DNA from 4 places in the Shinella sp. M31 genome. Region 4 is predicted to be linked to each of the others. Evidence: riboswitches for the same ligand, from Rfam matches in the RefSeq annotation. Region 4 holds a riboswitch; each other region holds the start of a gene.
The links. A riboswitch is a leader RNA that binds a small molecule or an ion and turns the genes downstream of it on or off. The one in region 4 is predicted to bind cobalamin.
Positions count from the first base shown of each region.

Region 1 (7,199 bases), on a different contig from region 4:
CATCATGCTGCCCTATCGCTATACTTCGCAGGATTCGCTGAAGGACGCCGCCGATTGCGCCAAGATGCTGGGCTGCCGCTACGATATCGTGCCGATCGAGGCGCCGGTGACCGGCTTCCTCTCGGCCCTGTCGGAGACCTTCGAGGGCACCGAAGAAGGCATCACCGAGGAAAACCTGCAGAGCCGCACACGCGGCACGATCCTGATGGCGATCTCCAACAAGTTCGGCTCGATGGTCGTGACGACCGGCAACAAGTCCGAGATGTCGGTGGGCTACGCCACGCTCTACGGCGACATGAACGGCGGCTTCAACCCGATCAAGGACCTTTACAAGATGCAGGTCTATGCGATCTCCAGCTGGCGCAACGCCCATCTGCCGCCCGGCGCGCTCGGTCCAACGGGTGAAGTCATTCCGAAGAACATCATCGATAAGGCGCCGTCTGCCGAGCTGCGCCCGAACCAGACCGACCAGGATTCGCTGCCGCCCTATCCGGTGCTCGACGACATCCTCGAATGCCTCGTCGAGATGGAGATGAGCACCGAGGACATCGTCGCCCGCGGCCATGACGCCAAGACCGTGCACCGCATCGAACACCTGCTCTACATCGCCGAATACAAGCGCCGCCAGTCGGCGCCGGGCGTGAAGATCACCAAGAAGAATTTCGGCCGCGACCGCCGCTACCCGATCACGAACCGGTATCGCGACCGGGGGTAGGCCATGCGCAGCTCGGTCGAAATCCACAACATCGTCACCGGCGAAACACGCGTCATCTGGCAGAGCGAACAGCTGGTCGAGGCGCCGAATTTTTCGCGGGACGGGCGGTTTCTCGTCATCAATGGCGATGGGCTGCTCTACCGGCTGGCGCTCGATGGTACCGCGCCGGAAACGATCGACACCGGCTTTGCCACCAGCTGCAACAACGACCACGGGCTTTCGCCGGACGGGCGTCTGCTTGTGATCAGCGACAAGGTGGAGTTCGGCAAATCGGCGATCTATGTGCTGCCGGTCGAGGGGGGCGTTCCCACGCTGGTGACGCCGAACCTGCCGTCCTATTGGCATGGCTGGTCACCGGACGGAGAGACATTGGCCTATTGCGGCATCCGCGACGATGTCTTCGATATCTACACCATTTCTGTCTCCGGCGGTGAGGAGAAGCGTCTGACCTTTGGCGAAGGGCGCAACGATGGGCCGGATTATTCGGCCGACGGGGAGTGGATCTATTTCAACTCCAGCCGTACCGGCCGTATGCAGATCTGGCGGGTCCGCCCGGATGGTTCGCAGCCGACGCGCATCACCGACAGTCCCTATGGCGACTGGTTCCCGCATCCGTCGCCCGATGGGAAACACCTGCTCGTGCTCTCCTATGACGGCGATGTCTTCGATCATCCGCGCGATCTCGGCGTGCGGCTTCGCCTCATGGACATGGACGGCGGCAACGCGCGGATTCTGTTCGATCTTTTCGGCGGACAGGGCACGATGAACGTGCCGAACTGGTCGCCCGACGGCAGTGAATTCGCCTTCGTGCGCTACGCTCCGACCTGATTGACAACTTCCAGTGCGCGTAAGTTAAGCTTTCGCTCACCAGCCTGTTTAAGCGAATTTTGCGGTCTGCCAGTTAGCCTCTGCTCAACAATGCCCGCAACCGGGTGGGGCAGGCAGGGGTGACGATGACGGGCAGGACGGAAGAGCGGCGGCAGGGAAAGCGGCGCGAGGTGGGTTTTGCGATCCGTGCCGCGGCTCTGATGATCGTCGGGCTTTTTGGCGCGGCAAACTTCTTCGTCCTCGACTATGCCATCGAACGCGCCGACAGTTTTGTCGCCGAGACCGAACGCACGCTGGTGCGCAATGAATTCAGCCACCAGATCGACCAGGTGGTGCAATACCAGAGCCAGCTGTCCTTCTGGGACAAGAGTTTCAACGCGCTTGCCCACGGCATGCCGGACGACGATTTCGTGCGCGACCAGATGCGCGACTGGATGTGGTCCGATTTCGGTTTCTCCTGGATGATCCTGACCTCGCCTGACGGCGAAAAAATCCTCGGCGTGCATCGCGGCGACAAGGTTTCAGACCGCAAGGCGCGCGAAAAGCTGCAATGGGTGAGCGATCTTACCCGCCGCGCCGAGCGCGCCTATCGCGAGGCGCTATCGCCCGACCGGGGCGGCTGGCAGGTGGCGCGCGCCCAGGAGGATCGGGATCTCCTGACCCCGGCCTTGCCGCAAATTCACGTTTCGGGCATGCGCCTCATCGACCGTGTCATGAGCATCGTCGTCGTGCAGGCGGTCGTTCCGAAATCGCTCTATATACCCGCAAGCCGGCTGGAGCCGACGCTGCTCATCACCGTCAAGCCGGTGTCGCAAAAGATGCTGTCCAATGCCGAGCGGCGGCTTGGCGTGCACGATCTCGGTTTCACGCCGATCGTCACCGAAGAACCGGGCCTCGTGATGACGCCCGTCGGTGGCGACGCCTACAATCCGATGGTCGCCTCCTGGCGCCCCAATATGCCGGGCTCCTTTGTCTGGCGCTCGGCGCTGCCGCAGATCGCCATTTTCGTGCTGGTCTTCGCCTCCGTCATGCTGTTCGTGACCCTGCGCTTTTCCGCCCTGGTCAAGGCGCTCCAGCGCAGCGAGGAGAAAAATGCTTTCCTTGCCCGGCACGATCCGCTCACGGGGCTGAAGAACCGCAGCGGCTTCGACGAGGAGGTCCGCCGCACCATCGCCAAAGGCAACGGCAAGCCCTTTGCGATCCTTGCGCTCGACCTCGACAAGTTCAAGGCGGTCAACGACCGTCATGGCCATGCGGCCGGCGATGTCGTGTTGCAGGCGGTCGCCCGGCGTTTTTCCGAGCGCGTCGGCACGCAGGGCTCGGTGGCGCGCCTCGGCGGCGACGAATTCTCCATTCTTCTGAACGGCGATTTTTCCCGGGAAGCCCTCGTGCAACTCGCCGAAGCCCTGGTGCTCGATGCGCAGTTGCCGATCGCCTACGACGGCCAGCTTCTGCTGATCGGCGGCAGCGCGGGCATCGCGCAGTTCCCCGATCATGGCGGCAGCCTGCACGACGTCATGGTTATGGCCGACGCCGCGCTTTATGCGGCCAAACATGCCGGCCGCAACCGCGCCGTTCATGCCGGCGATATCGACGCCAACACGGTGGCCGAAGCCGGTGCGGCACGCGCTGCTTAGCGCCAATCTCTATGCCTTCAAGGCGTTTTGAGACAGGCATGCGGCGCCGGCAGGCTTGATCGCACCGCAAAGCCATGCGCATATCATCCTCGTCAGGTGCCCGCGTCATGCGGGAGAATCGGGAATCCGGTGCGGGCGCGAATGCTCAGGTCCGGAACGTGCCCAACGCTGTGACGGGGATGGCTTTCGCCGTAAAAGCTTGAATCGATTCAGGCTTTTGCCACTGGTTCTTGAACCGGGAAGGCAGGTGCGGGCCGCGGGAACCGAAGTCAGAAGACCGGCCTGGCGAGATAGACCGAACCGCGCGGACGGCGGCAGGTTGGACGCATTGTTGGGGAGAAAACGATGCGAACAGAACTCTCGGACGCGCTCGTCCGGGCGGGCGCTTTTCCCTTTGAGGAGAGGCAGGCCGTCTACCGCGCCATCGAAACCCGCCGCGACGTGCGCGACCAGTTTTTGCCCGATGCCTTGCCCGACGATCTCGTCGGCCGCCTGCTGCATGCCGCACACAGCGCGCCGTCGGTCGGCTTCATGCAGCCATGGAATTTCCTGCTGGTGCGCAGCGAGGAAACGCGCCGCGCGGTGCATGGCGCCTTCCTCAAGGCCAATGCCGAGGCGGCCGACATGTTTTCCGGCGAGCGGCAGGCGCAGTACCGCGCCCTGAAGCTCGAGGGCATCCTGAAGGCGCCGCTGTCGATCTGCGTGACATGCGACCCGACGCGCGGCGGCACGGTGGTGCTCGGCCGCACGCACAATCCGCGCATGGATGTCTATTCCACGGTCTGCGCCGTACAGAACCTGTGGCTCGCGGCGCGGGCGGAAGGGGTGGGAGTCGGCTGGGTCAGCATCTTCCACGACAGCGATATTCGCGAAATCCTCGGCATTCCCGCGCATGTCGAAATCGTTGCCTGGCTCTGCGTCGGCTTCGTCGATCAGCTCTATGCCGAACCGGAACTGGCGGTGAAGGGATGGCGGCAGCGCCTACCGCTGGAAGAGCTGGTCTTCAAGGAGCGCTGGCCGGCGGCCGGATAAAGCCGTTTAGTTGACGCCGGCATCGGCCGGGCGGCCGAGATCGATGGCGGACTCGTTTTCCGGCAGGAAGGCGGGGCCGACCGTGCGCACCTTGTGGCGCGCGGGATCGTAGACGCGATCCTCGATCTTGGAAGGGGTCTTTGCGGTCTCCTGCTTGATCTGCCGGGTGGTGATCGTCGTGATGGAGCCGGTTTCCGGCAGGGTTTCCTCCGTCGTGGCTGCAGTCTCACCCTTCATCGCCTTCTGGCGCTTGATCATTTCCTGATAATAGGCGGAGAGATTGCAGCCGCAGGTGCCGGCCTTCGAGAGATCGCGCGTGCGGTAGCTGAAGGCGTGTTCGAGATCGCGATAGGGTCGGCCGGTGACGGTCGACGTCATCTGCTCGGTTTCCTGCCCTGGCGTCATCGATTGATAGAAAAGCTGCGTCTCCGTCTCCGGGCACATCATCGCGCAGACCTTCTGGTCGCGGCGGAAATCGAGCGGCGTGGCGCCCGACGAGATCGGGAAGAAACCGCCGTCGCAGGTGCGCACGCAGACGGTGCGCAGATTGCCGTGGCCGGCGCTGCCGCCCAGCGAGCGCAGCTGCAGCCGTCCGCTGTCTTCGGGCATCGTGCCGAGCGGCAGGGTGCGTGTGTCGTCCTGCAGGGTGCGCAGGGTCTCGGTCGCGGCGATCGGCATCACCTTGGCGTCGTCATTGCAGCCGTTCGTTTCCAGCGCGGCGAGCAGGCGATTGCGCGCCCCTTGCGAGGATGTGCCGCCGGCAAATTCGCGGCGCTTGCGGTCGAGGATATAGAGATTGCGCTCCATCTTGCCGATCACCGTTTCCAGCGTATCGCAGGCCGCTTCGTTCTCGCCGCCGAAGACGGTGATGCTGCCGGACGAGCATCCGAGACGACGCTGGTCGCTCCTGGCCTTGCGCAGCTGGATGTTCTGGCGGGCAATGGCGCCGGCATATTTGCGTGCGCTTGTGTTGTCGACCACGACCTGAGGGAGGTTTGCCAGTTCCGCCTGGATGCGTTCGCATACGTCGGACGCCGACGCGACGCCCGAGACGAGCAGCGGCAGGCCGGTTGCGATCGCAAACAAAAGGCGGAGGCGTCCTTTCACGTCCTGATATCCTGCAAGAGAGACTGGAAGGCGGCCTGGAGCCCGCCTTGATCGTGCTCCTATCATAAGCCTCTGCGCGCGCCGTGCAACGCGCTCCCGGATTTGTGATTAACGGCCGGAGTGATAATATGAAGAACACAGTCATCTTTGCGCGAACGGCGCAATTGATCTCGCGGGGGGCTTGGTGTAGCACTCTCGGCACATACAACAGCCGGTTACGGCACGGCCGCTCGACCGGCGGCACATTCATCCCGCAGGCAGGTGACTATGAAGATATCGTCAGTCTTGTTGAGCCCGATCTACGCGCTCGCGCTCGCATCGGGCGCGAAATCCTTTGCCGATAACCCCATCATCGGCAGCAAGTGGCTCAACAAGAAGGGTCTGCATGAAAAGCGCGTTTCGCTGGCCATGCGCATGGCCGCCTGGCGCCGCAGAAAGCTGGAAAACCTCGTCGCGCCGGATCACCGCCGGCAATATGCCGAGACCGGCTTCGTGAAGATCGAGAATTTCTTGTCGCCGGAGGTTTTCGCCGCCGTCACGCGCGAACTGGCCGAGCGGGATTTCGAGCGTTACGACATGAAGCAGGGCGACACCGTCACGCGCCGCGCGATCATCGACGACAGCGATCTCGAAACCCTGCCGGGCTTCAAGGCTGCGCGCAACGATCCGCGCCTGACCAACCTGCTGCGCTACGTTTCGTCCCATGACGGCCAGCCGCTGCTGGTGGTGCAGATCGTCATGGCCCTGCCGTCTGTCGTCACCGCCGGCTCGACAGACCCGCAGACGGCGCTGCACAGCGATACGTTCCAGCCGACGGCGAAGGCATGGCTGTTCCTGCGCGATGTCGGCGAAGAGGATGGCCCGTTCGCCTATGTGCCGGGTTCGCATGAAATGACGCCGCAGCGCCTTGCCTGGGAGCGCGGCATCAGCGAAAACGCCGATGCGATCGAGAACGTCTATTCCGCTCGCGGCTCGCTGCGCATCATGCCGGACGCGCTTGGTGCGCTCGGTTACGGCCAGCCGGTAAAAATGACCGTGAAGGCGAACACGCTCATTGTCGCCGATACGCACGGCTTCCATGCCCGCAGCCCGAGCTACAAGACGACGACGCGCATCGAAATCTACGGCTCGCTGCGCCGCAATCCGTTCCTGCCGTTCACCGGCCTGCACATCGCCTCGCTGCCGTTCATCGCCTCGGGCATGAACCGCTGGATCATCTCGGGCATGCGCCTGCGCAGCAGGCTCGGCATCAAGGGCTCGCCCTGGCGCGATGCCGGCCTCGGCAGGGCCGATGAATGGTCCAAGCGTCTCGACAAGCCGCCCGCGGCCTGAGGTCTTCGAATATTCCGATCGGCGGCTTGCTCTTGCAAGGCCGCCGATCGGGCTCTACATAGGTCCCGTCGTCAACACCGACCGGATGGTGCAGCATGGATTTCAACCCGACCACAAATCGACTTCGTTTTGTCCTCGGGGAAATTCGTATCCATGCCTTCCATTACCCTCTCAAAAATTTCGTGGTCCACGCCTGACGGCCACGCGCTTCTCTCCAATCTCGATCTGAGCTTCGGCCGCGAACGCGCCGGCCTTGTCGGGCGCAACGGCGTCGGCAAGACGACGCTGCTCAAGCTGATCACCGGCGATCTGCAACCGCTTTCCGGCATCCTGTCCGTCGATGGCTCGATCGGCATGCTGCGCCAGAGCGTGCAGGTCGGGGCGGAGGAGACGATCGCCAGCCTGTTCGGCATCGAAGGCGCGCTCGGCCTTCTTCGCCGGGCCGAATGCGGCCAAGCGGAAGCCGATGCCTTGGCGGACGCGGACTGGACACTGGAAACGCGACTTGCCGCCGCCCTTGCCGGCGTCGGGCTGGATGCCGTGGCAGA
Region 1 covers NZ_JBLZPH010000094.1:35,046-42,244, forward strand. Annotated here, with positions in the region: gene ACOZKU_RS15985 (NAD+ synthase) at 1-715, shown strand, start outside; gene ACOZKU_RS15990 (TolB family protein) at 719-1,543, shown strand; gene ACOZKU_RS15995 (diguanylate cyclase domain-containing protein) at 1,669-3,180, shown strand; cobalamin riboswitch at 3,258-3,480, shown strand; gene bluB (5,6-dimethylbenzimidazole synthase) at 3,526-4,212, shown strand; gene ACOZKU_RS16005 (DUF2865 domain-containing protein) at 4,219-5,319, opposite strand; gene ACOZKU_RS16010 (phytanoyl-CoA dioxygenase family protein) at 5,587-6,651, shown strand; partial or broken gene ACOZKU_RS16015 (ATP-binding cassette domain-containing protein) at 6,805-7,199, shown strand, end outside.
Region 1: it holds a riboswitch for cobalamin, as region 4 does, so the genes downstream of both, bluB (5,6-dimethylbenzimidazole synthase) here and ACOZKU_RS06200 (CbtB domain-containing protein) in region 4, are expected to answer to the same signal.

Region 2 (7,199 bases), on a different contig from region 4:
GCCCTTGTCGCCAGCTATGCCATCGGGCGTGGCCTCGGCCTTTCCCGGTCCGTCGCTCTTCTGGTCGCCTGCGGTAATTCGATCTGCGGAAACTCGGCCATCGCGGCGACGGCACCGGTCATTCGCGCCGATGCCGAGGATGTCGCTTCCTCTATCGCCTTCACCGCCGTGCTCGGCATGCTCACCGTGTTGCTGCTGCCGGTGCTGGTGCCGCTGCTCGGCCTTTCGGCGACGGGTTATGGCGTGATGGCGGGCATGACGGTCTATGCGGTGCCGCAGGTGCTGGCGGCGACCGCGCCGGTCTCGGCGCTCAGCATCCAGATCGGCACCTTCGTCAAGCTGGTGCGTGTGCTGATGCTTGGCCCGGTCATCTTCCTGCTGTCGCTCGTCTCAGGCAAGGCTAGGGGCGAACGCCCGGCGCTGCATCGGCTTGTGCCGTGGTTCATCCTCGGCTTCCTCGCGCTCCTCGTTGCCCGCAGCCTCGGCCTCATCAATGCGGCCCTCGCCGCGCGCATGAACGGCGTGGCAACGGGGCTGACGATCCTGTCGATGGCAGCCCTTGGCCTCGGCATCGATCTGCGCCGGGTGATGCGCGCCGGGCCGCGGGTGACGGCCGCGGTCATCCTGTCGCTCGGCGTGCTGGCGTCCGCAAGCTATGCCATGGTGCTGCTGCTCAACCTTGCGACGGCCTGAAACCTCAGGCCGCGTTTTCCCGTGCGGTCGCCGGTATGTAGTTGAGCACCGGACCCAGCCAGCGCTCGACCTCGCCGACCGCCATGCCCTTGCGCCGCGCATAGTCCTCGACCTGATCGCGCTCCACCTTGGCGACGCCGAAATAGTAGCTTTCGGGTGACGCGATATAGAGGCCGGAGACGGAGGAGCCCGGCCACATGGCAAAGCTTTCCGTCAACGTCACGCCAATTTCGTTTTCCGCATCGAGCAGCCGGAAGAGCGCCGTCTTTTCCGTGTGGTCCGGCTGGGCGGGGTAGCCGGGTGCCGGCCGGATACCGGAATAGGGCTCGCCGATGAGATCGGTCGGAGCGAAGGTCTCGTCCGATGCGTAGCCCCAGAGTTCCTTGCGCACGACTTCATGCATGCGCTCGGCAAAGGCTTCGGCGAAGCGGTCGGCCAGCGCCTTGACGAGGATGGAGTTGTAGTCGTCGTTCGCCCGCTCGAAGCGCTCGGCAATGGCGATCTCGCCGATGCCGGCCGTGACGACGAAACCGCCGAGATAATCCGGTTTGCCGCTGTCGGCAGGCGCGACGAAATCGGCGAGTGCGACATTCGGCCGGCCATCGCGCTTGGAGAGCTGCTGGCGCAGCGTGAAGAAGGTCGCAAGCTCCGTGTCGCGTGCCTCATCGGTGAAGAGCCTGATATCGTCCCCCACGCTGCCGGCCGGCCAGAAGCCGACGACGGCCTTGGGCGTGAACCATTTTTCCGCGATGATTTTTTCCAGCATGGCCTGCGCGTCGGCAAACAGCTGGCGGGCGGCGGCGCCCTGTTTCTCGTCGTCGAGGATTTTCGGATAGACGCCCTTCAGCTCCCAGGTCTGGAAGAAGGGTGTCCAATCGATGTAGCGGGCAAGATCGGCGAGGTCCCAGTCCTGCCAGACGCGGGTGCCGAGGAAGGACGGCCTCTTCGGCCGGTAGGCGGACCAGTCGGCCCTGAAGGCATTGTCGCGGGCTTTCACGAGCGGCAGGCGCTGCTTTTCGGCCTCGCTTCTGGCATGGGCATCCGCCACCTTGCGGTATTCCGCTTTCAAAGTCTCGACGTAACCGGGTTTCATATCGGCAGACAGCAGGCTGCCGACCACGCCGACGGCGCGGCTGGCATCCGTGACGTAAACGGTCTGGCCGCGGTCGTAGCGGGGGTGGATTTTGACCGCGGTGTGCACGCGGCTGGTCGTCGCGCCGCCGATCAGCAGCGGGATATCGAAGCCTTCGCGCTCCATTTCGGTCGCGACATGCACCATCTCGTCGAGCGACGGGGTGATCAGGCCCGAGAGGCCGATGATATCGACCTTTTCGGCCTTTGCGGTCTCAAGGATCTTCGTCGCCGGCACCATGACGCCGAGGTCGATGATCTCGTAATTGTTGCAGGCGAGCACGACGCCGACGATGTTCTTGCCGATATCGTGCACGTCGCCCTTGACGGTGGCCATCAGGATTTTTCCGGCACTCCGGCGTTCGGCGCTGCCGCCATTGGCGCGCTTTTCCGCTTCCATATAGGGCAGCAGCACGGCGACGGCCTGCTTCATCACGCGGGCGGATTTGACGACCTGCGGCAGGAACATCTTGCCCGCGCCAAAAAGGTCGCCGACGACGTTCATGCCGGCCATCAGCGGCCCCTCGATGACGTGCAGCGGGCGTTCGGCGTTCTGCCGGGCCTCCTCCGTATCCGCCTCGACGAATTCGGTGATGCCGTTGACGAGGGCATGTTCCAGCCGCTTTTCCACCGGCCATTCGCGCCAGGCGAGGTCGCGCTCGCGGGCTTCCTTGCCCGCCGCACCCTTGAAGCGCTCTGCGATATCGAGCAGGCGCTCGGTCGCGGTGCCGCCGGCCTTCGGCACGCGGTTCAGCACCACGTCCTCGCAGGCTTCGCGCAGGTCCGCCTCGATCGTGTCGTAGACCGCCAGCTGGCCGGCATTGACGATGCCCATGTCCATGCCAGCCTGGATGGCGTGGTAGAGGAAGACGGCGTGCATCGCCTCGCGCACCGGTTCGTTGCCGCGGAAGGAGAAGGACAGGTTGGAGACGCCGCCCGAGATATGGGCATGTGGCAGGGTCGCGGTGATCTCGGCCGTCGCCTCGATGAAGTCGACGCCGTAATTGTCGTGCTCCTCGATACCGGTCGCCACGGCGAAGATGTTCGGGTCGAAGACGATATCCTCGGGCGCAAGGCCGGCGACCTCGGTCAAGAGCGTGTAGGCGCGGGTGCAGATTTCCACCTTGCGCGCCTTGGTGTCGGCCTGGCCTGTCTCGTCGAAGGCCATGACGACGACGGCGGCCCCATAGGCGCGCACCAGCTTTGCATGGTGCAGGAAGGCCTCTTCGCCTTCTTTCAGCGAGATGGAATTGACCAGCGGCTTGCCCTGCACACATTTCAGGCCGGCCTCGATCACCTCCCATTTGGACGAGTCGATCATCACGGGAACGCGGGCGATGTCGGGCTCGGCGGCGATGAGGTTGAGATATTCGACCATCGCCTTGCCGGAATCGATCAGGCCCTCGTCCATGTTGATGTCGATGATCTGCGCGCCGTTCGCCACCTGGTCGCGGGCGACGTCGAGGGCGGCGGCATAGTCGCCCGCCGTGATCAGCTTGCGGAATTTCGCCGAGCCGGTGACGTTGGTGCGTTCGCCGACATTCACGAAGGGAATGGCCTCCGTCAGCGTGAAGGGTTCGAGACCGGAGAGGCGCATGTGGCGCGGGATATCGGGGATGGCGCGCGGCTTGTGGCGCGACGCGGCCTCGGCGATGGCGCGGATATGGTCGGGCGTCGAGCCGCAGCAGCCGCCGACGACGTTGACCAGGCCGTCGCGCATAAAACCTTCGATCTGGGCGGCCATCTCGTCCGGCGTCTCGTCATACTGGCCGAAGGCATTCGGCAGGCCGGCATTGGGATAGGCGCAGACGAAGGTCTGGGCGACGGCGGAAATTTCCGCGAGATGGGCGCGCATGGCATTGGCGCCGAGCGCGCAGTTGAGGCCGATGGAGAAGGGATCGGCATGCCGGACCGAATTCCAGAAGGCCTCCGGCGTCTGGCCGGACAGGGTGCGGCCGGAGAGATCGGTGATGGTGCCGGAGATCATGACGGGCAGATCGATGCCCTTTTCCTCGAAGACCTCGCGCGTCGCGAAGATCGCCGCCTTGGCGTTCAGCGTGTCGAAGATCGTCTCGATCAGGATGATGTCGGCGCCGCCGTCGATGAGGCCGCGCAGCTGCTCGGCATAAGCGATACGGAGATCGTCGAAGCTGACGGCGCGATAGCCGGGATTGTTGACGTCGGGCGAGATGGAGGCGGTGCGGTTGGTCGGGCCGAGCGCGCCGGCGACGAAGCGGCGCTTGCCGTCCTTCTGCTCGGCGCGCAGGCCGGCGCGACGGGCAAGGCGGGCACCGTCGCGGTTCAGCTCATAGACCATGTCCTCCATGCCGTAATCGGCCTGGGCGATGGTGGTGGAGGAGAAGGTGTTGGTCTCGAGGATGTCGGCGCCGGCGAGCGCGTAGCGATAATGGATGTCCTCGATCGCGCCGGGCTGGGTCAGCGTCAGGAGGTCGTTGTTGCCCTGCTGGTGGCAGGCGCAATCGCCGAAGCGGTCGCCGCGGAAATCGTCCTCGACCAGCTTCAGCGTCTGGATTTCCGTGCCCATGGCGCCGTCGAGCACGAGGATTCTTTCACGGGCCGCGTTTTCGAGGGCGGCGCGGATTGCGCGACCGTCCCGCTTCGGCTGTTTTGGGCCGAACAGATCGTCCAGGTAGGAAACGGCCATGGGAAAACCCTCCGGTGCAGGCAAGACTACACCGGAGTTCACATAAAGATATCTTTATGTCAATATGTCTTTATGCGAGTGACCTAGTGCATCGGTCCATCCGCCCCGGCAAGCGAGGCGAACATCGCCTTGAGACGGATGATATCGGGATCGGCACTTCGGCAACGGGCAAGCTTGTCCACCTCCTTCAGCGCCTCGACCGCGAGGTCGGCGCCGCGTGGCTGCCAGAGCAGCCAGGAGATGAAGACGGATTCCGGCTTGCCGGTGCCGGATGGCTTGAGTTCGGTGAATTGAAACATTTTTTCCCCAATCGAAAATTGGGGGATGACCGGACGCACGCTCATGGATTTCACCCGAAGGTGACAACAAGCGCACCCTTGGGACACCCCGCCCATGGACGTTACAGACGTGTCAGGGCAGGTCTCCTGGCTTGCGGGTCATTGCCTTTGTCTCGCCTTCCCGGTGGTTCACACCAGTGGCATGGAGCGACATCGGCTCGCCGTTCACAGTTGCGGGGGCAGCGCCGGTCTTGATCCTCGTTGGAGCATCGCACCGGCTTCCCTCTTAGCCTCCGAGCCGTTTGCGACTCGGAAGACCCTGACGGCCGGAGACTGGCTTGGTGCGGCGGGCAAGTCAAGGATACGAGGACACAATGCACAGGCCTGGAACTTTTTTCACCGCGGCGCATTTGAACCTTCGCCTGCCTCCTGCCCCTCGCTCGTCCCGCGGCGAGGGCGTGATTCACCAAAACCGCAGATGAGGGCCGATGCCGAGCCATCCCGACACGCTCAGATGTTGCAAGTCTCTGTCCTTACGGCTAAAAAATGCCGTTTTCATGCACCACGCGGCCAGGATGCCAATCAGCGTGTCGCCTGAGCCATGTTTCCACCATTCGCGCCGCCAGGGCGCCGTATGGTGTCATGGCTGATCGCGGCACAGAGACGAAACCTGCCCGCAAAAAACCTTCCGGCGCACAGGCCTTTTCCGGATGGTTCAACATGGCCGGATCCAGATTAAGAAATATGTCCCTTCACAATACGCCGCACGCCGCCCGCGACGCAGACGCCAAGCAGATCGACTATAACGATTCGATCCGCGCCACTTATCTGACGCTGGAGGAGCTGGCCGATTGCGGAGCGGCTCTGGCGCGCGACAAGACAGCGCCGCTGCCCGGTTTCCGGCCTTTTGAATTCCGCGCCAGGCACAAGGAAAACGAGAAGGAAATCTTCCGCGTCTATCAGGCGACAGCCAAGGACGTGGAATCGGGCGCGCAGATCACACCCGCCGCCGAATGGCTGCTCGACAATTATTACGTCATCGAAGAGGCCATCCAGGAGGTCCGCCGCGACTTCCCGCGCCGTTTCTATCGCCAGCTTCCGACCGTCGAGATCGACGGGCAGCCGGTGCCGCGCACGCTGGTGCTGGCCTGGCTCTACGTCGCCCATACCCAGAGCAACATCTCGCAGGAAAGCCTGACAGCCTTCGTACAGGGTTTCCAGAAGATCGATGCTCTGAAGATCGGCGAACTCTGGGCGCTGCCGTCGTTCATCCGCTTCGTGCTGCTCGAAAACCTGCGCCGCATTTCCAGCCGCGTCGAGCGCTCGCGCAAGATGCGCATCAAGGCGAACGAGGTGGCCGACGAACTGGTCCGTCTCAACGATCCGGAAAAGGCCATCGCGCATCTGCGCACCATGGAAAGCTTCGCCGAGGACAACACCTTCGTCACCCAGCTGCTCTACCGGCTGCGCGACGGCCTGCAGGCCTCGGGCGCCGTCATCCAATGGCTGGAACGCAGGATCGAAAGCCGCGGCAGCGACCTTGAAGAGTTGATCGTCTCGGAAAACAACCGCCTGTCCTCCGGCAACGCTACGATGAGCTCGCTCATCAAGAGCCTGCGTACCGTCGACGACACGGAATGGCCGGTCTGGTTCGAGAGCGTCAGCCGCCTCGACGAGGCGCTGCGCCAGGGCTCGGACTATTCCGATCTCGACTTCGGCTCGCGCAACAAATACCGCAATACGATCGAGCGCTATGCCCGTCGCTCGGGCAAAACGGAGCTGGAGGTTACCGAGACGGCACTTGCCATGACGGCGGAGGATGCCGCCGCCCATGTCGAGGATCTCGATTACGAGGCCAATGTCGCCGCCTTCCTCGTCGGCAAAAAGCGAAAGCTGCTCGAAAAACGCATCGGCTATCGCCCCTCGCTCGTCCAGCGCATCGTGCGCTTCGGCCGCAAGCTTGACTGGTTCGCCATTGCCGGGCCGAACATTCTCCTGACGCTTCTGGCGATGATCGCGGTCTTCTATTTCCTCGACCAGCTCGATATCCCGAACGGCGCCTGGCTGATCATGCTGGTGCTCTTCGCGCTGCCGGCCTCGGAAGGCGCGTCGGGCCTGTTCAACACGCTGGTCACCTTCTTCGTGACGCCCTCGCGCCTCGTCGGCTACGAGTTCAAGGACGGCATTCCCGACGATGCACGTACCCTCGTCGTCGTGCCCTGTCTGATCGCCAAGCGCGACCATGTCGACGAGCTGGTGCGCAATCTCGAAGTGCACTATCTCGCCAATCCGCGCGGCGAGATCTATTTCGCGCTTGTCAGCGACTGGACCGACAGCCAGGTGGAGGAAACGCCCGCCGACCTCGAAGTTCTCGAATACGCCAAGCGCGAGATGGCGGCGCTCTCGGCGCGTTATGCCTATGACGGCCGCAT
Region 2 covers NZ_JBLZPH010000131.1:16,907-24,105, forward strand. Annotated here, with positions in the region: gene ACOZKU_RS20740 (YeiH family protein) at 1-693, shown strand, start outside; gene metH (methionine synthase) at 698-4,489, opposite strand; gene ACOZKU_RS20750 (hypothetical protein) at 4,573-4,788, opposite strand; cobalamin riboswitch at 4,888-5,104, opposite strand; gene ACOZKU_RS20755 (hypothetical protein) at 5,307-5,489, opposite strand; gene ACOZKU_RS20760 (GH36-type glycosyl hydrolase domain-containing protein) at 5,512-7,199, shown strand, end outside.
Region 2: it holds a riboswitch for cobalamin, as region 4 does, so the genes downstream of both, ACOZKU_RS20750 (hypothetical protein) here and ACOZKU_RS06200 (CbtB domain-containing protein) in region 4, are expected to answer to the same signal.

Region 3 (7,199 bases), on a different contig from region 4:
CTAAGTCTTGTCTTAATCGGCCGGAATGACAAGGGTGTGACAGCGGACGATATCGCGGGGGCGAAAAAATGGTGGAACGGCAATCGGGCGTGGCGCTCTGGCGGCAGATCGCCGACCGCATGCGCCTTGCGATCAACAATGGCGATTTCGACGAAACCGGCATGATGCCGCCGGAAATGGTGCTCGCCGCCCGCTTCGGCGTGAACCGCCACACGGTGCGCAGCGCCATGGCGGCGCTTGCGGAAGAAGGCATCGTTCGCCCCATCCAGGGCATCGGCACCCGCATCGAGCGGCGCGACCGGCTGCGTTTTCCGATTTCAAAGCGCACGCGCTTTTCGCAGGGCCTCGGCAATCAGGCACGCGATATCGAGGGCAGGATGCTGGAGGCGGCAACCGAGGTTGCGCCATCGATCGTGGCCGAAGCCCTCGGACTCCCTATCGGCACGCTCTGTGTGCGCATGGAAACCGTCAACAGTGCCGACAAGCGCCCAATCTCGCGCGCGACGCACTATTTCCCGGCGGACCGTTTCGGCGAGATCGGCGGGATTTTCGAGCGGACCCGCTCCATCACCGCGGCCTTCCGCGAGCTCGGCGTCACAGACTATGTGCGCCGCTCGACGGAAATCTCGGCCATCCACGCCGAGGGCGACGATATCAGGCACCTGAAGCTTTCGCCCGGCGCGATCATCCTCGTCGCGACAGCCGTCAATACCGACCTTGCGGGAACGCCGATCCAGTTTTCCCGCACCCGCTTCGCTGCCGACCGTGTCAAGCTGACGGTGGAGCCCGAAGACTAGGCCGGCTTGCGGCAGCAGAGAATGAAGCGACGATAAAGCAGCGTGCGCAGCCTGTTGCGCAGGTCCGCCGTCCGCTACTGTGCTCTGGCGATCGGCGCATGGGAGCCGATCGTCACACCGCGGAAACCGGCCGTCTCCAGCAAAGGCAGTACGCGTTCGACCGTCAGCCCGTCGCCAAAGGGCAGGCGCTGCATGATACTGGAATGCCGGTCACCCATCGCACCGTCATAATGCGGGTCGGTTCCGATAAACCGATCGAGCACCGCGATGGCGCGGCTCGCCAGCCGTCCAAGCCGTGTCGGGGCGGCCCAGTCGCCATCGAAGAACAGCAGCGTACCGCCCGGTTTCAGCACGCGGTGCCATTCCGCAAAGGCCTGCTCAGGCGTCGTCAGCGTCCATACGAGGTGGCGGCAGACGATGGCATCATAGCTTTCGTCCGGCTCCATGGGGTTTTCCGCATCGGCGAGCAGAAAGCGAAGACCCTTCGCCCCCGCATGTTTCCTGCGCGCCACCGACAGCATAGCCTCCGAAAAATCGAGCGCCGTCACATCGTGGCCGAGTGACAGCAACAGGCGTGTCACCTCCCCCGTACCGCAGGCAAGCTCCAGCACACGGCGCGGCTCCGGTCCCAGATGCTCGCGGATCGCCGCCGCCCAGGCGTCGAATTCCGGCCCTTCGGGAATGCGGTGACCGAAGGCGAGATCGAAGGTTTGCGAGCGGCGGGACCAGTAGTCGCGGATGTCTTCCTTGAGGTGATCGTTGGAGAGCGTGCCGTGCATTACATGCCCTCGTTCGCCACGAGTTTCAGCCGCGGCGGCCGCGGCTCCGGGCGGCGATAGCGGATGAAGCAGCCACCGGCGCTGTCGCGCTCCACATCCACGGTGACGCCAAAAACCTCCAGCAGGCGCTGCGGCTCCAGCACCTTGGCCGGCGTGCCCAGTGCCACGATGCGCCCGCCCTGCATGACGGCGATGCGGTCGCAGAACATGGCGGCGTGGTTGAGATCGTGCAGGGCGGCGACGACGGTCAGCTCCTGCTCGCGCACCAGCTGGAGCAGGCTGATCTGGTGGCCGATATCGAGATGGTTGGTCGGTTCGTCGAGCAGCAGGATCGGCGATTGCTGGGCGAGCGCCCGGGCGATATGCAGCCGCTGGCGCTCACCGCCTGACAGCGTGTGCCAGAGCCGGCCGGCGAAATGCGCCATGTCGACCTCCTCCAGCGCCCGGTCGACGATGGCGTCATCGGTCCGCGACCAGGGGGTGAGCGCGCCGAGATAGGGTGTGCGGCCGAGTTCGACGGCCTGGCGCGCGGTGATGCGCTCGGTGGTTTCCGCCTGCTGCTCGACAAAGGCGATGCGCCGGGCAACGGCCTGGCGGCCATGATCCGAAAGCGGCCTGCCGTCGAGCAGGACGGCACCGGCCTGCGGCTTGCGAATGCCTGACATCAGCGACATCAGGCTCGTCTTGCCCGAGCCGTTCGGGCCGATGATGCCGAGGAATTCGCCGGGGCGCACGTCGAGCGAGACATCCGACAGGATGGTCGCGCCACCGGCCGACCAGTGCAGGTTTTTGGCGGACAACGTCACAGGGCCGATCTCCTCTGGCTGAGGATGAGCGCGAAGGCCGGCGCGCCGAACAGCGCTGTGATGACGCCGATGGGCAGGACCTGGCCGGGAATGATGACACGCGACAGCACGTCCGCCGCGATCATGAAGATGGCGCCGATCAGCGCCGAGGCCGGCAGAAGCAGGCCGTGCCGCACGCCGACGACCATGCGCGCGGCATGGGGAATGACGAGGCCGACAAAGCCGATCGAGCCGACGATGGAGACCATGGTCGCCGTCATCAGCGCGGAAATGGCGATCAGCACGACATAGACCCGGCGCACGGGAATGCCGAGCGAGGCGGCCGATTCTGTGCCGAAGGTGAAAGCATCGAGCGCACGGGCATGCCACAGGCAGACGAGAAGGCCGAGGATCGCCGCCGGCAGCGCGAGCCACACATCCGGCCAGCGCACGCCGGAGAGATTGCCGAGCAGCCAGAACATGATGCCGCGCGCCTGCTCCGCACTCGCCGCCTTGGTGACGATGAAGGACGTGAGCGCATTGAAGAGCTGCGAGCCGGCAATGCCGGCGAGAATGATCGCGCTCGTGCCGCGCCCGGCGCGCAAGGCGAGCGCGCTGACAAGGCCGAAGGCGACGAGCGCGCCGAGGAAGGCGCCGGCCGGCAGCGTCAGGGCACCGGCGCCGATGCCGAGGATCGCCACGCTGACGGCACCGGTCGAGGCGCCGGCGGAAATGCCGAGGATGTAGGGATCGGCCAGCGCATTGCGCAGCAGCGATTGCAGGATGACGCCGCAGAGTGCCAGCGCCGAACCGCAGCAAGCCGCGACCATCGCCCGGCTCAGCCGGTAGTTCCAGATGATGCCTTCGTCGATCGGCTCCAGCGGGTAGCCGGCATGCCAGAGCCGGTTTGCCACCGTCTTCGCCACCACGTCGAGCGGGATCGCCGTCTCGCCGACGGCGGCCCCGACGCCGAGCGCCAACAGCAGGAGGAGGAGCGCCGTGAAAACGGCGCCCGTCCGAAGCACGATGGGGCGATCGGAGATCACTTGGCGAGACCAGCCTTTTCGATTGCATCGGCCAGACGCTCGATGCCCTCGATGGTTCGGATCGTCGGGTTCATCGCCTGGGCGTCCATGTCGAAGACATGGTTGCTCTTCACCGCCGGCATGAGGCCCGCGACCGGATCGGTCTTCAGGAAGTCGAGCTTCGCCTCGAGGCTGTCGAGCGGATAGCGGCGGCGCTCCATCGAGCCGGCGACGATCATGGTCGGTGCGGCCTTGGCGATGGTCTCCCAGCCGACCGTCGGCCATTCGTCCTCGGTCTTGATGATGTTTTCGATGCCGAGCGCCGACATGATGTAACCCGGCGCGCCGTTCTTGCCGGCGACATAGGGATCGGCATCGGCAGCGCTGGAGAACCAGAAGACGGCGGAGAGCTTGTCCTTGGCGGCGGCGACCTTGGCGCGGGCAGCCTCCTCACGCGCCTTCAGCGCGGCAACGACCTCTTCGCCCTTGTCCTGGATATCGTAGATCTGCGCCATCTCGCGGATCTCCTGATAAACCAGCTCCATGGTGAAGACCTGGTGGCGCACGCCGTCGCTGGCCGCGCTGTTCTCCTTGCCGACGCAATCGGCCGGCGAGGTATAGACGGGAATGCCGAGTTCCTCGAACTGCTCGGGCTTGGCGACGACACCTTCCGGGCCGACCTGCCACTGGAACTGCACCGTGACGATATCCGGCTTCTTGGCGAGCACGCTTTCGAAGCTCGGCTCGTTGTCGGCGAGACGATCGATCTTCACATTGACGTCCTCATAGCCCTTGAGGACCGGGCCGACCCAAAGTGCGGTGCCCACCACCTTGTCGGCGAGGCCGAGCATGTAGAGGATTTCGGTCGAACTCTGGCCGATCGAGACGGTCTTCGTCGGCGCCTTCTGGAAGGTGACCGGTCGGCCGCAGTTTTGCAGCGTAAGCGGATACTGCGTCGCGGCGGCCTGGGCCGTGCCGGAAGCGATGAGGGTCACTGCGCCGGCAAGGGCGGAAACGAGGGATGCGGCACGCAGGGCCGCGGCAAATAGGGTCATGGATTTCTCCCGGAGAGTGAAGGCGTGCGGGCTCAGCCAATGGACCACGAAGGGCGCACCGAATGCGGTCGGGAGAAAACGAAGGGAGGTCTGCCGCGGGCGGCAGTCGGGCTCGTCATGGCGTCTCCTGTTCCGGGCTTCCCCGCCCGTGACTTGGATTCTCGAGTGCGCGACAAGCAGCACTCTCGGCTCTGACGGCAGGTCTCCTGGCTCACGGATATCTGCTGCCTGTCTGCCTTCCCGCGCGAAATGCGCAGTGGCATGACGCCAAACGCGTCACGAGGACAGGCGGCAATCCGCCTACAGTTGCGGGGGCAGCCACGGAATGGGTCCCTGTTGGGTCGTCCGCACCGTGTTCCCTATTAATCCCCTGGGAGTCATCCTTCGGGGAACCGTCGTCCCATCCTTAATCCGCACCGTTCGGTGGCGTCAAGATGACGGTGACAATCAGCTTTCGAAATCCCCGAAGACGTCCTGAAGGTGCGTCAGCCGGTCGACGCGCTCGCTCACCTCGTCGCCCATTTCGACGATGACGTTGCTGAGCATCAGATCCATCACCGCCGTCATGGTCGCGGCACCATCCCACAGCGGCCCGTGCGAGCCGGGCACGATGAGACAGATATCGGAGACTTCAGGACCCCAGGGGCAGAATTCATCGGTCAGCAGCACGACCTTTACGCCGGCACGCCGGGCCTCCAGCGCGAGCGGCCGGGCCTTGGCGGCAAAGCGGCGCACGTCGTGCAGGAAAAGCAGCCGCCCCTCGACGGAGCCGTCGAGCACTTCGGCATAGGTGCCGTTCACGCCATCGACGAACTGCACGCGCGGGCGCGTATAGGAAAGCTGGCTTGCGAAATATTGCGCGATGCCGCGCACGTTCTGATAGGCGGCGACATAGACCTCCGTCGCGCCGATCAGCGCGTCGATCGTCTGCTGCCATTCCGGCGCGGTGGTGAGGGCATAGATCTGGCCGAGATTGTCGATCTGCTGCTGGATGAGGCCGGCGAGCAGCTTGCCGTCCTTGCGGTCCTGCTCCAGGCGTCCGACCTGCCCTTTCACTTGCCAGGCGGGGTTGGAACTGCCGCGGCGCAGCTCGCTCTTCAACTCGTCGAGCCCGTCGAAGCCCATACGGCGCAGATAGCGGCCGATGGTCATGGGGGAAAGTTCGAGACGCTGGGCGATGGAGCGCGCCGTCTCGAACGGCAGTTCGGAAAGGTTGCGCTCGATATAGTGGGCGATCAGCTTGTCGGATTTGGACCGCCTGAGGTCGTCGGACTGAACGAGCTTCAGAATGCGTTTCGACACGTCGCCCCTCTCCTCGAAATCCCGCCCGTCCAAAGACGGGCGGGTATCAACCGCACTCACGCCGGGCTCATTGGGCCGTCTTGACCCGCGTCCAGACACGGTCCACCTGACGCAAAGCCGGGCCCAGATCCTCGAATATCTGGAGACGCGCCATCGTCTCGGCTGGCGGGTTGATTTCCTTGCTATTCCTGATCTTTTCCGTGGTCAATTCCCGCGCCGGCACATTGGCGGTGCCGTTGGTCTGCTGCGAGACGTTAAGGGCGACGATTTCCGGGCGCGTGTAGAACTGCAGGAACTTAATCGCGTTGTCCTTGTTCGGCGCGGTCTTCAGTACGCAGATGTCCTCCTGGTACATGGTCGCCCCCTCTTCGGGGATCACGTAGCCCAGGTCCTTCTCATTGGCGAAGATATCCACCATCGCGCCGACGAAGGCATGACCGGCGGCGACGTCGCCCGCCTGCACCATCGGGCGTTCGTCATAGGTGAAGGCCGCCACGTCGGGCTTCATGGCGATGATCGTGTCTGCCGCCTGCTGCAGCTCCGCCGGATCCGTCGAATTGATCTTGTGGCCGTTCAGGATAAGGCCGACCGCCAGAACCTCACGCATGTCGTCGAGCAAAGTGAATTTCAGGCCCTTGGCCTTCACCGTCGCGATCAGGTCCTTCCAGCCCGTGATATCCTTGCCGAGCACCTTGCGGTTGTACATGATACCGACCGAGCCCCAGGCATAGGGCAGGCAATATTCGCCGTTCGGGTCGCTCTTGGCGCGCAGGAACGTCGGATCGATGTTCTTGAAGCCTTCATACTGGTTGATGTCGGTCTTTTCCAGAAGATCGAGCTTGGCCATGATGTCCTGCATGTGCACGGACGGGAAGACGATGTCGTAACCCGTAGCGCCGCCCTGGATCTTGGCCAGCATTTCCTCGTTGGAGGAATAGGTCGAGAGGTTGACCTTGATCTTGGTCTCCTCTTCGAACTTCTTCAAAACCTCCGGATTGATATATTCGCCCCAGTTGTAAACGTTGAGCTCGGCGGCGCTGGCCATGCCCGTCGTGGCCATGAGCACGGCGAGCGAGAAAGCGGCGCGGCGAAAGCCGGACAGACCGGCATCATGCGATTTCGGCATCGATAGTCTCCTCTGATGGTTCGGCCCGTCGTGGCCCCGGCGCTTTCCTTTGCGCCGTCTTCCCGTCCCGGCTTCTTTTCGGCCGTTGACTTGGATGAACAAATGGTATCCAGATATCGAAATCGCACAAGCGTTATTTTTATAACATTAATGGGGAACGACGATGCGAGATTCCATAGTCCGCCTGGAAAAGGCGGCGAAGGCCTTTGCCACGCCCGAGGGACAGACCGTGACGGCGCTCGACGCAATCGACCTCGATGTCAGCCGAAACGAATTCCTGACGCTGCTCGGGCCTTCAGGCTGCGGCAAGACCACCCTGCTCCAGGCGAT
Region 3 covers NZ_JBLZPH010000072.1:6,596-13,794, forward strand. Annotated here, with positions in the region: gene phnF (phosphonate metabolism transcriptional regulator PhnF) at 69-797, shown strand; partial or broken gene ACOZKU_RS11070 (class I SAM-dependent methyltransferase) at 794-1,576, opposite strand; gene ACOZKU_RS11075 (ABC transporter ATP-binding protein) at 1,576-2,382, opposite strand; gene ACOZKU_RS11080 (FecCD family ABC transporter permease) at 2,379-3,389, opposite strand; gene ACOZKU_RS11085 (ABC transporter substrate-binding protein) at 3,404-4,441, opposite strand; cobalamin riboswitch at 4,621-4,853, opposite strand; gene ACOZKU_RS11090 (MurR/RpiR family transcriptional regulator) at 4,889-5,743, opposite strand; gene ACOZKU_RS11095 (polyamine ABC transporter substrate-binding protein) at 5,811-6,803, opposite strand; gene ACOZKU_RS11100 (ABC transporter ATP-binding protein) at 7,033-7,199, shown strand, end outside.
Region 3: it holds a riboswitch for cobalamin, as region 4 does, so the genes downstream of both, ACOZKU_RS11085 (ABC transporter substrate-binding protein) here and ACOZKU_RS06200 (CbtB domain-containing protein) in region 4, are expected to answer to the same signal.

Region 4 (7,199 bases):
CCGAACGATGTGGGCCGCAGCCTGCCCTCCCCACCGTCATCCTCGGGCTTGACCCGAGGATCCATCGCCGCGGCACGCCGATCATGGCCAGGCCGAACAGGACACGAAGGCGAGAAGGACTGCTGAACGCTCATGCCGAAAATCACACCGCCGCGGCGATCGCGGCTCGCACAGCGGCTTCATCCATATCGTGCAGGCCGATCACGACGAGGCGGGTGCTGCGGGTCTCGCCGGCGGCCCAGGCGCGCTCGAAGTAATTGTCGATGCGCGTGCCGACGGCCTGGATGAGCAGGCGCAGCGGCTTGCCGGGCACATCGGCAAAACCTTTGACGCGCAGCACGTCATGTTCGGCGATCACGCCCTTGAGGCGCTCGATAAACGCTGACGGATCGGCAATGGCGGGCAGTTCCACGACAAAACTGTCGAACTCGTCGTGATCATGCTCCTCGCCGTTCTCGTGTTCCAGCTCGTGGTGCGACTTGCGGTTGGCGATATCGTCTTCCGTGCCGACGCCGAGGCCGAGCAGGACGGCGGCGGCGACTTCGCCGTTCTTTGCCTCGATCATCGAGGGCTTGCGGGCGATGCGCGAGGCGACTTCGTCGCGCACGGCAAGCACACCGGCGGCATCGAGAAGGTCCGTCTTGTTGAGGATGATCAGGTCGGCGGCGGTGAGCTGATCTTCGAAGAGTTCCTCGAGCGGGCTTTCGTGGTCGAGATTGTCGTCCTCGACGCGCAGCGCATCCACCTTGTCATGGTCATCGGCAAAACGGCCGGCGGCGACGGCGGCGCTGTCGACGACGGTGATGACGCCATCGACCGTGACCTGCGTCTTGATTTCCGGCCAGTTGAAGGCAGCGATCAGCGGCTGCGGCAGCGCAAGGCCCGATGTTTCGATGACGATATGGTCGGGGCGGTTTTCGCGCTCGAGCAGCTTCGTCATCGTCGGGATGAAGTCATCGGCGACGGTGCAGCAGATGCAGCCGTTGGTCAGCTCGATGATGTCGTCTTCCGTGCAGGCTTCCGCGCCGCAGCCCTTCAGCACGTCGCCATCGACGCCGAGATCGCCGAACTCGTTGATGATGAGCGCGATGCGCTTGCCGCCGGCATTCTGCAGCAGGTTGCGGATCATCGTGGTCTTGCCCGCGCCGAGAAAGCCGGTGATGACGGTGGCGGGGATCTTCTGTTGCAGCATGGCTCAACCCTTCATTTTCAGCGGCAATCCGGCCGCGATAAAATAGACTTCCGGTACGAGGGCCGCTACCTGCTGGTGCAGCCGCCCGGCATGGTCGCGAAAATCGCGCGCCATGCGGTTTTCCGGCACGATGCCCAGGCCGACTTCGTTCGATACGAAGACCAGACGACCCGGTGCGTCCTCGATGGCCGACAAAAGGCCGGCGAATTCCTTTGCGATATCCCGCTCGTCCAGCATCAGATTGGTCAGCCAGAGCGTCAGGCAATCGATGAGGACCGTTCGGTCCTCGCGCGCCACTTCCCTGATGCAGGCGGCGAGCGCAAGCGGCTCTTCGTGTGTTTCCCAGCCTTTTCCGCGATCTTCCCGGTGTTTGGCGATGCGTGCGCGCATCTCGTCGTCCCAGGCACGGCCGGTGGCGATATAATGGCGCGAAAGGCCGGTCTCGGCGACCAGCCTTTCGGCAAAAGCGGATTTTCCGGAACGTGCACCGCCCAGAACCAGGACGGCTCCGGGCGATGTCTGTTTCATGTCAGGCAGCCTTGGCGATCTTCTCGTTGGCAAAGCCGAGCGAGAGGCCGAGCACGATCCAGAAGAACAGCGTCGTGGCTAGCGCCGCGACGGCGAACTCCGCGCCGAGAACGGCCGGAACGTTGCTGGAGATATCGGAGGGCTGCGGCGCGCCATAGACCTGGGGTGCTGCAAGAAGCACGGCACCGGCGACCTTGGCGACAATGCCCGGCTTCAAAAACAGCAGATAGAGACCCGCCGCCGAAAGGGCGACCGTCGCAACCCACCAGATCTGCCTCTGCGTGAGATCGGCAGCCGGGAAGCCCGGAAGCTCCGGCGGCAGGCCGATGGCCGGCAGCATATGCACCGCAAGCCAGCCGGCAGCGCCCCACAGCGCACCGTTCGCGACGGTGATCGGATTGCCGGAAACCAGGCTGAAGCCGGCGAGCAGCAGCGCAAAGCCGGTGCCCGTGACGAGGTTGGCCAGAAGCGTGCCGGAGAAGCGGCTCATGCCGAACATGATGCCGCCGTCCTCGTGGTCCTCGCCCTCATGAGCATAGGCCACCGAGATCGGCGACAGGGCCGAAGCGACATCGAGGATCACGGCGCCGAGCGAGGAATGTTCCTGCGTCGCGGCAGCGCCATCCGTGGTCGCGGGCGTGGTGCCCTCGCCCGCCGGTGCGGCTTCGCCCTCGAACTCTTCGGCGTGCAGAATCAACGGCACGACTCGTGCCTCCTGGGCGGCTGTCATCAGCACGCCGGAGAACAGCCCGGCCACCAAAGCGGCCAGGAGATAACGAACGATCATGTCAGAAACTCCTTAGTGGCAGGGAAAGCCGTAGGAGTGACGCGTGTCGTGCGCCGTGTCGTGCAGCACGGCCGAATTCGCGAGACCGGCACCAAACACCAGGAAGGCGCCGAGCAGCAGCGCGAAAACGCCGGCAACGAGACGATCGTTTGCAGAAAGGACAACAGAAGACGTAGTAGAAACAGCCATGACAACCTCCGTGCAGGCAGCGGGGAAAATTCCCCTGGGCGGGCGATATGCCCTCATTGTCTGGCAGGTCTCCTGGCTCGCAGCGTCCGGCGCATCAGCGCCTTCGGTCCGCCCTCGCCTTCCCAGGTTTTTTGCGTCACGGAGGCGGACGATTCGTAGAAAAAGAGGCGTCCAACCCCGGCTATCGTGATGCCACCCAGTGGCTTTTCCGGCTGGTTCTTTCTTCGCGCTTTCAGGCACCATTGCCCTTCGCCGCGAAAATCCTCCCGTCCGGATGGGCGTTCCTCGCTACTCTACAGTCGCGGGGTCGGCCGTGATTGCAGCGCCCTGATTGGGTCCACCGCGTCACATTCCCATTTACTCCCCGATCCGTTTCCGGACCAAGGAACCATCCAATATCGCTGATGATTATGCTTCCCGCCCCGCGAAGTCAATCGACCGGCAGCGGCATGGCCTGTGCCAAAACCGCCGTCCGGCCGTCGCAAACTCAATAGCCGGGGATAATCACGACGCCGCCGCCATCGTTGTAATAGCCGTCGTCGCGGTAATACGGCCCGTCATAGTAGCCGTCGACGGGGCCTTCGAGCACATCGTAGTCGCGCTGCTGGTAGCGACGCTGGCGATTCTGCCGCGCCTGGCGGGTCTCGGCATATTGCGCGGCCTCGCGTAGCGCGCGGAACTGCTGGCGCGGCAGGTAACCATCGGCACGATAGCCGGATGCGCCCTGCCAAGCGGCGATCGCTGCGCGAGAGCGCGGACCGAAGACCCCGTCGGCACCGTAGGTGTTGTAGCCAAGCAGGCTCAGGTAACGCTGCGCCTGGGCACGCACGGAGCGGTCCATATAGGTCTCGCGCGGATCGACGACCGGCTCGGCCTTGCGCGCGGTATCGGCGGTTGCCGTATCCTCATCCATCTGCGTTTCCGGCTTGGCGTTCAGGGCGGCGATGCGCTTGCGGGCATCATCGACATAGCGGCCCTGGGGATACTGGTAGAGATAGTCCTTGTAGGCCTTTTCCGAACCGTCGGCGACGGCGCCCTGGAACGTCTTGTCTTCCGCCCGCTTAGCAGCCTCCGCCTCTTCGACGGCACGCGCGCGATTGTCCGTGTCCGCATCCTGAGGCGCATTTTCGCGGGCAGCCGTCGCATCTTTCGCGCTATCGGCCGGCTCCTCACTATCCGACGGCTTCCGGGCCGCGGCGGCCTCTTCGGCACGCTTTTCGGCCTCGTCGGCAAGGCGGGCGGCTTCGGCGGCCTTGGCTTCGGCATCGGCCGCCGCCTTCGCGGCTTCGGCCTTCAGGCGCTCGACTTCGGCCGCCTTCTCCTGCGCCAGCTTGCGGGCGGCAGCGGCCTCTTCCTCGATCTTCGCCTTTTCGGCGGCGGCAACCTTTTCGGCTTCGATACGCTTGGCCTCCGCCTCCTGGTGGGCAGCCGCTTCCTCTTCCGCACGCGCCTTTTCAGCTGCGGCGGCCTCTTCGGCCTTCTGGCGATCCGCCTCCGCCTTCAGCCGCGCGGCTTCCTCCGCCTTGGCTTTCTCGGCGGCGGCATCCGCTTCCGCCTTCAGGCGCTCGGCTTCGGCTGCCTGCTTTTCGGCAAGCGCGCGGGCGTCCGCTTCCTTCTGCTCGGCTTCCGCCTTGAGGCGGGCGGCTTCTTCAACCTTTGCCTTCTCGGCAGCAGCGGCTTGCGCCTTGGCCTTTTCCGCCGCAGCCTTTTCATCGGCGAGCTTGCGGGCGGCGGCGGCTTCCTCGGCCTGCTTGGCCTCGGCTTCCGCCTTCAGGCGCGCAGCCTCCTGCTCCGCCTTAGCCTTTTCCGCCTCGGCAGCCTTCTGCGCCTCTTCCTCGGCCTTCTTCGCCTCGGCGGCTTTCACGGCCTCTTCTTCGGCTTTCTTGGCCTCGGCGGCCTTTTGAGCCTCGTCTGCGGCCTTCTTCGCTTCGGCAGCCTTGCGGGCTTCCTCTTCGGCCTTGGCCTTTCCGGCCTCGGCGGCCTTCTGCGCCTCGTCTGCCTGCTTGGCTTCGGCCACCTTCTTCGCCTCTTCCGCCTTCGCCTTTTCGGCGGCCGCGGCTTCCTCGGCCTTGGCCTTGGCTTCCGCCTCGGCGGTCACGCTCTTAGCGGGCTTCTCCTTGGCGGCGGCTTGCAATTCGGCAATGCGCAGGCGGGCCATGGAGGCGAAGGTGCCATTGGGATATTGCTTCAGATAGCCCTCGTACTGAACAACATCGCTGCCGGACGAGACCTTCTGCCAGAGCGAAAACTCCTCTTCCCAGCGCTTACCGGCGCTGCCGGCTTCCTTGCCGGTGGCGGCCTGCGCGAAGCTAACGGCGGGCGTGCCGGCCAGCGACAGCCCAAGAAGGCCGGCCAGAACGGAGCGTGCGAGAGGTCCAGAACCCATATATCTCACCCTTTTGGATCGCGCGGGGGCGCCTGCGCCCGGTCGTCCGGGCGGATTTCCATCACTCCTTGCACCGAATTCTGGCGCAACTTTGGTGCGGCAGAGCGGCAGCGGGGAACCTGATGGCTGTACGTTTGAGCGAGCTGATTTAATCAGCCCCGTTTCATCGAACAGGTTGCAGGAGGCCGTCGAGCCAGATGGGATCGAGCACAGCTTCCAGCTCCGCCGCCACGCCGTCGAGCGCGGCATCGACACTTGCGCGATAATCGAAGCCGCCACCCTCGATGCCGAAATCGGCGAGAAGCCGGGCGCGATAGGCATCGCTGGACAGAAGCCCGTGCAGATAGGTGCCCATCACCCGACCGTCGGCGGAAACGGCGCCATCAGGCCTGCCGTCGATGCTGACCGAGGGGCGCAGCGCATCCGGGCCGGTGGTGCGGCCGAGATGGATCTCGTAGCCTTCGAGCGGCACGTCATATTGCAGGGAGCGGGCGGTGCTGTTGCGCACGGTCTTTTCCGGCGCCATCTCGGTTTCGACGGCCAAGAGCCCCAGCCCTTCGAATTCGCGCTCGCTGCCCTCGATGCCGAGCGGATCGGTGACGCGCTGCCCGAGCATCTGGTAGCCGCCGCAAATGCCGATGACGCGGCCGCCGCGGCGCATGTGAAGCTGAAGGTCCTTGTCCCAGCCGGCAGCGCGGAAATCGCGCAGGTCGGAAATCGTGGATTTCGAGCCCGGCAGCACGATCAGCCCGGCGTCGGCCGGAAGCCGCTCGCCCGGCCGCACGAAGACGATATCGACGTGCGGCTCGGCCTTGAGCGGATCGAGATCGTCGAAATTGGCGATGCGGGGCAGGACGGGCACGGCGACCTTCAGCGCCCCGGCCGCGCCCTTGGCGAGCCGCTCCAGCACGACGGAATCCTCCGCCGGCAGATGCGCCGCCTGCTTCAGCCACGGCACGACGCCGAAACAGGGCCAGCCGGTAAAGCGGGCAATCTCGGAAATGCCGCTGTCGAACAGCGTGACGTCGCCACGGAACTTGTTGATGAGATAGCCCGTCACCATGCGCCGGTCTTCCTCCGGCAGGATGGCATGAGTACCGACCAGCGAGGCGATGACGCCGCCGCGATCGATATCGCCGACCAGCACGACCGGCACATTCGCGCGCGTCGCAAAGCCCATATTGGCGATGTCGCCGGCACGCAGGTTGATTTCCGCCGGCGATCCAGCCCCTTCCACGACGACGAGATCGGCGCCGTCGCTAACGATCCCGAAACTTTCCATCACCGCGCCCATCAGCTTCGGCTTCAGCGCCTGATAGTCGCGCCCCTTGGCCTGGCCGAACACGTTGCCCTGCAGGATGATCTGGCTGCCGACATCCGACTGCGGCTTCAAAAGCACCGGGTTCATGTGCACGGAGGACGGCACGCGGGCGGCGAGCGATTGCAGCCACTGTGCGCGGCCGATCTCGCCGCCATCGGCCGAAACGGCGGCGTTGTTGGACATGTTCTGCGGCTTGAAGGGACGCACCTTCAGCCCGCGATTGGCGGCGATGCGGCAGAGCCCTGCCACCAATACCGTTTTTCCGACATCCGAGCCGGTGCCCTGAAGCATGATCGTTCTCACCATGACGCCCTCCTAGCATTCGTCTCCGCCGCCGAAAAGCCCTGATTTACCGCAATCTTGCCGCAATTGGCGGCCGCGCTGCGATGTATTTCCGCAACAGACCGCCATGCAAAACAGGCATGGCTGACTTGCTGATCCATTTGCGACATTTTGCGCCGTGAACGATCGTGACTTTCGTCCTGATCGCACCTATATCACCACCATCAGACAGCCGAGGCGCGTGGCTTCGGATTTTTAGGACAAAGACCATGCTGTTCATCTTCAGCAAGCCGAACTTCGTACAGATCGCCTGGAACGGCGTCGCCCCCAAGAGCCAGTCCCGCGTGCGCAACGTCGTCATGGACGCGCCCTTCGGCCCGCTCGGCTTCATCCGCACGCGCAACGTCGGCTGATCCTTCGAGCGCGACGTCAGGTCCGCTCGCATACGACGCCGCCTCTCTCCGGGAGGCGGCGTTTTTTCTTTGTCTCATCGGGAAAACGGCGGCCTGAAACG
Region 4 covers NZ_JBLZPH010000042.1:20,502-27,700, reverse strand. Annotated here, with positions in the region: gene cobW (cobalamin biosynthesis protein CobW) at 143-1,192, opposite strand; gene cobU (bifunctional adenosylcobinamide kinase/adenosylcobinamide-phosphate guanylyltransferase) at 1,196-1,720, opposite strand; gene ACOZKU_RS06205 (CbtA family protein) at 1,722-2,507, opposite strand; gene ACOZKU_RS06200 (CbtB domain-containing protein) at 2,520-2,696, opposite strand; cobalamin riboswitch at 2,742-3,104, opposite strand; gene ACOZKU_RS06195 (peptidoglycan-binding domain-containing protein) at 3,184-5,082, opposite strand; gene ACOZKU_RS06190 (cobyric acid synthase) at 5,246-6,709, opposite strand; gene ACOZKU_RS06185 (hypothetical protein) at 6,955-7,098, shown strand.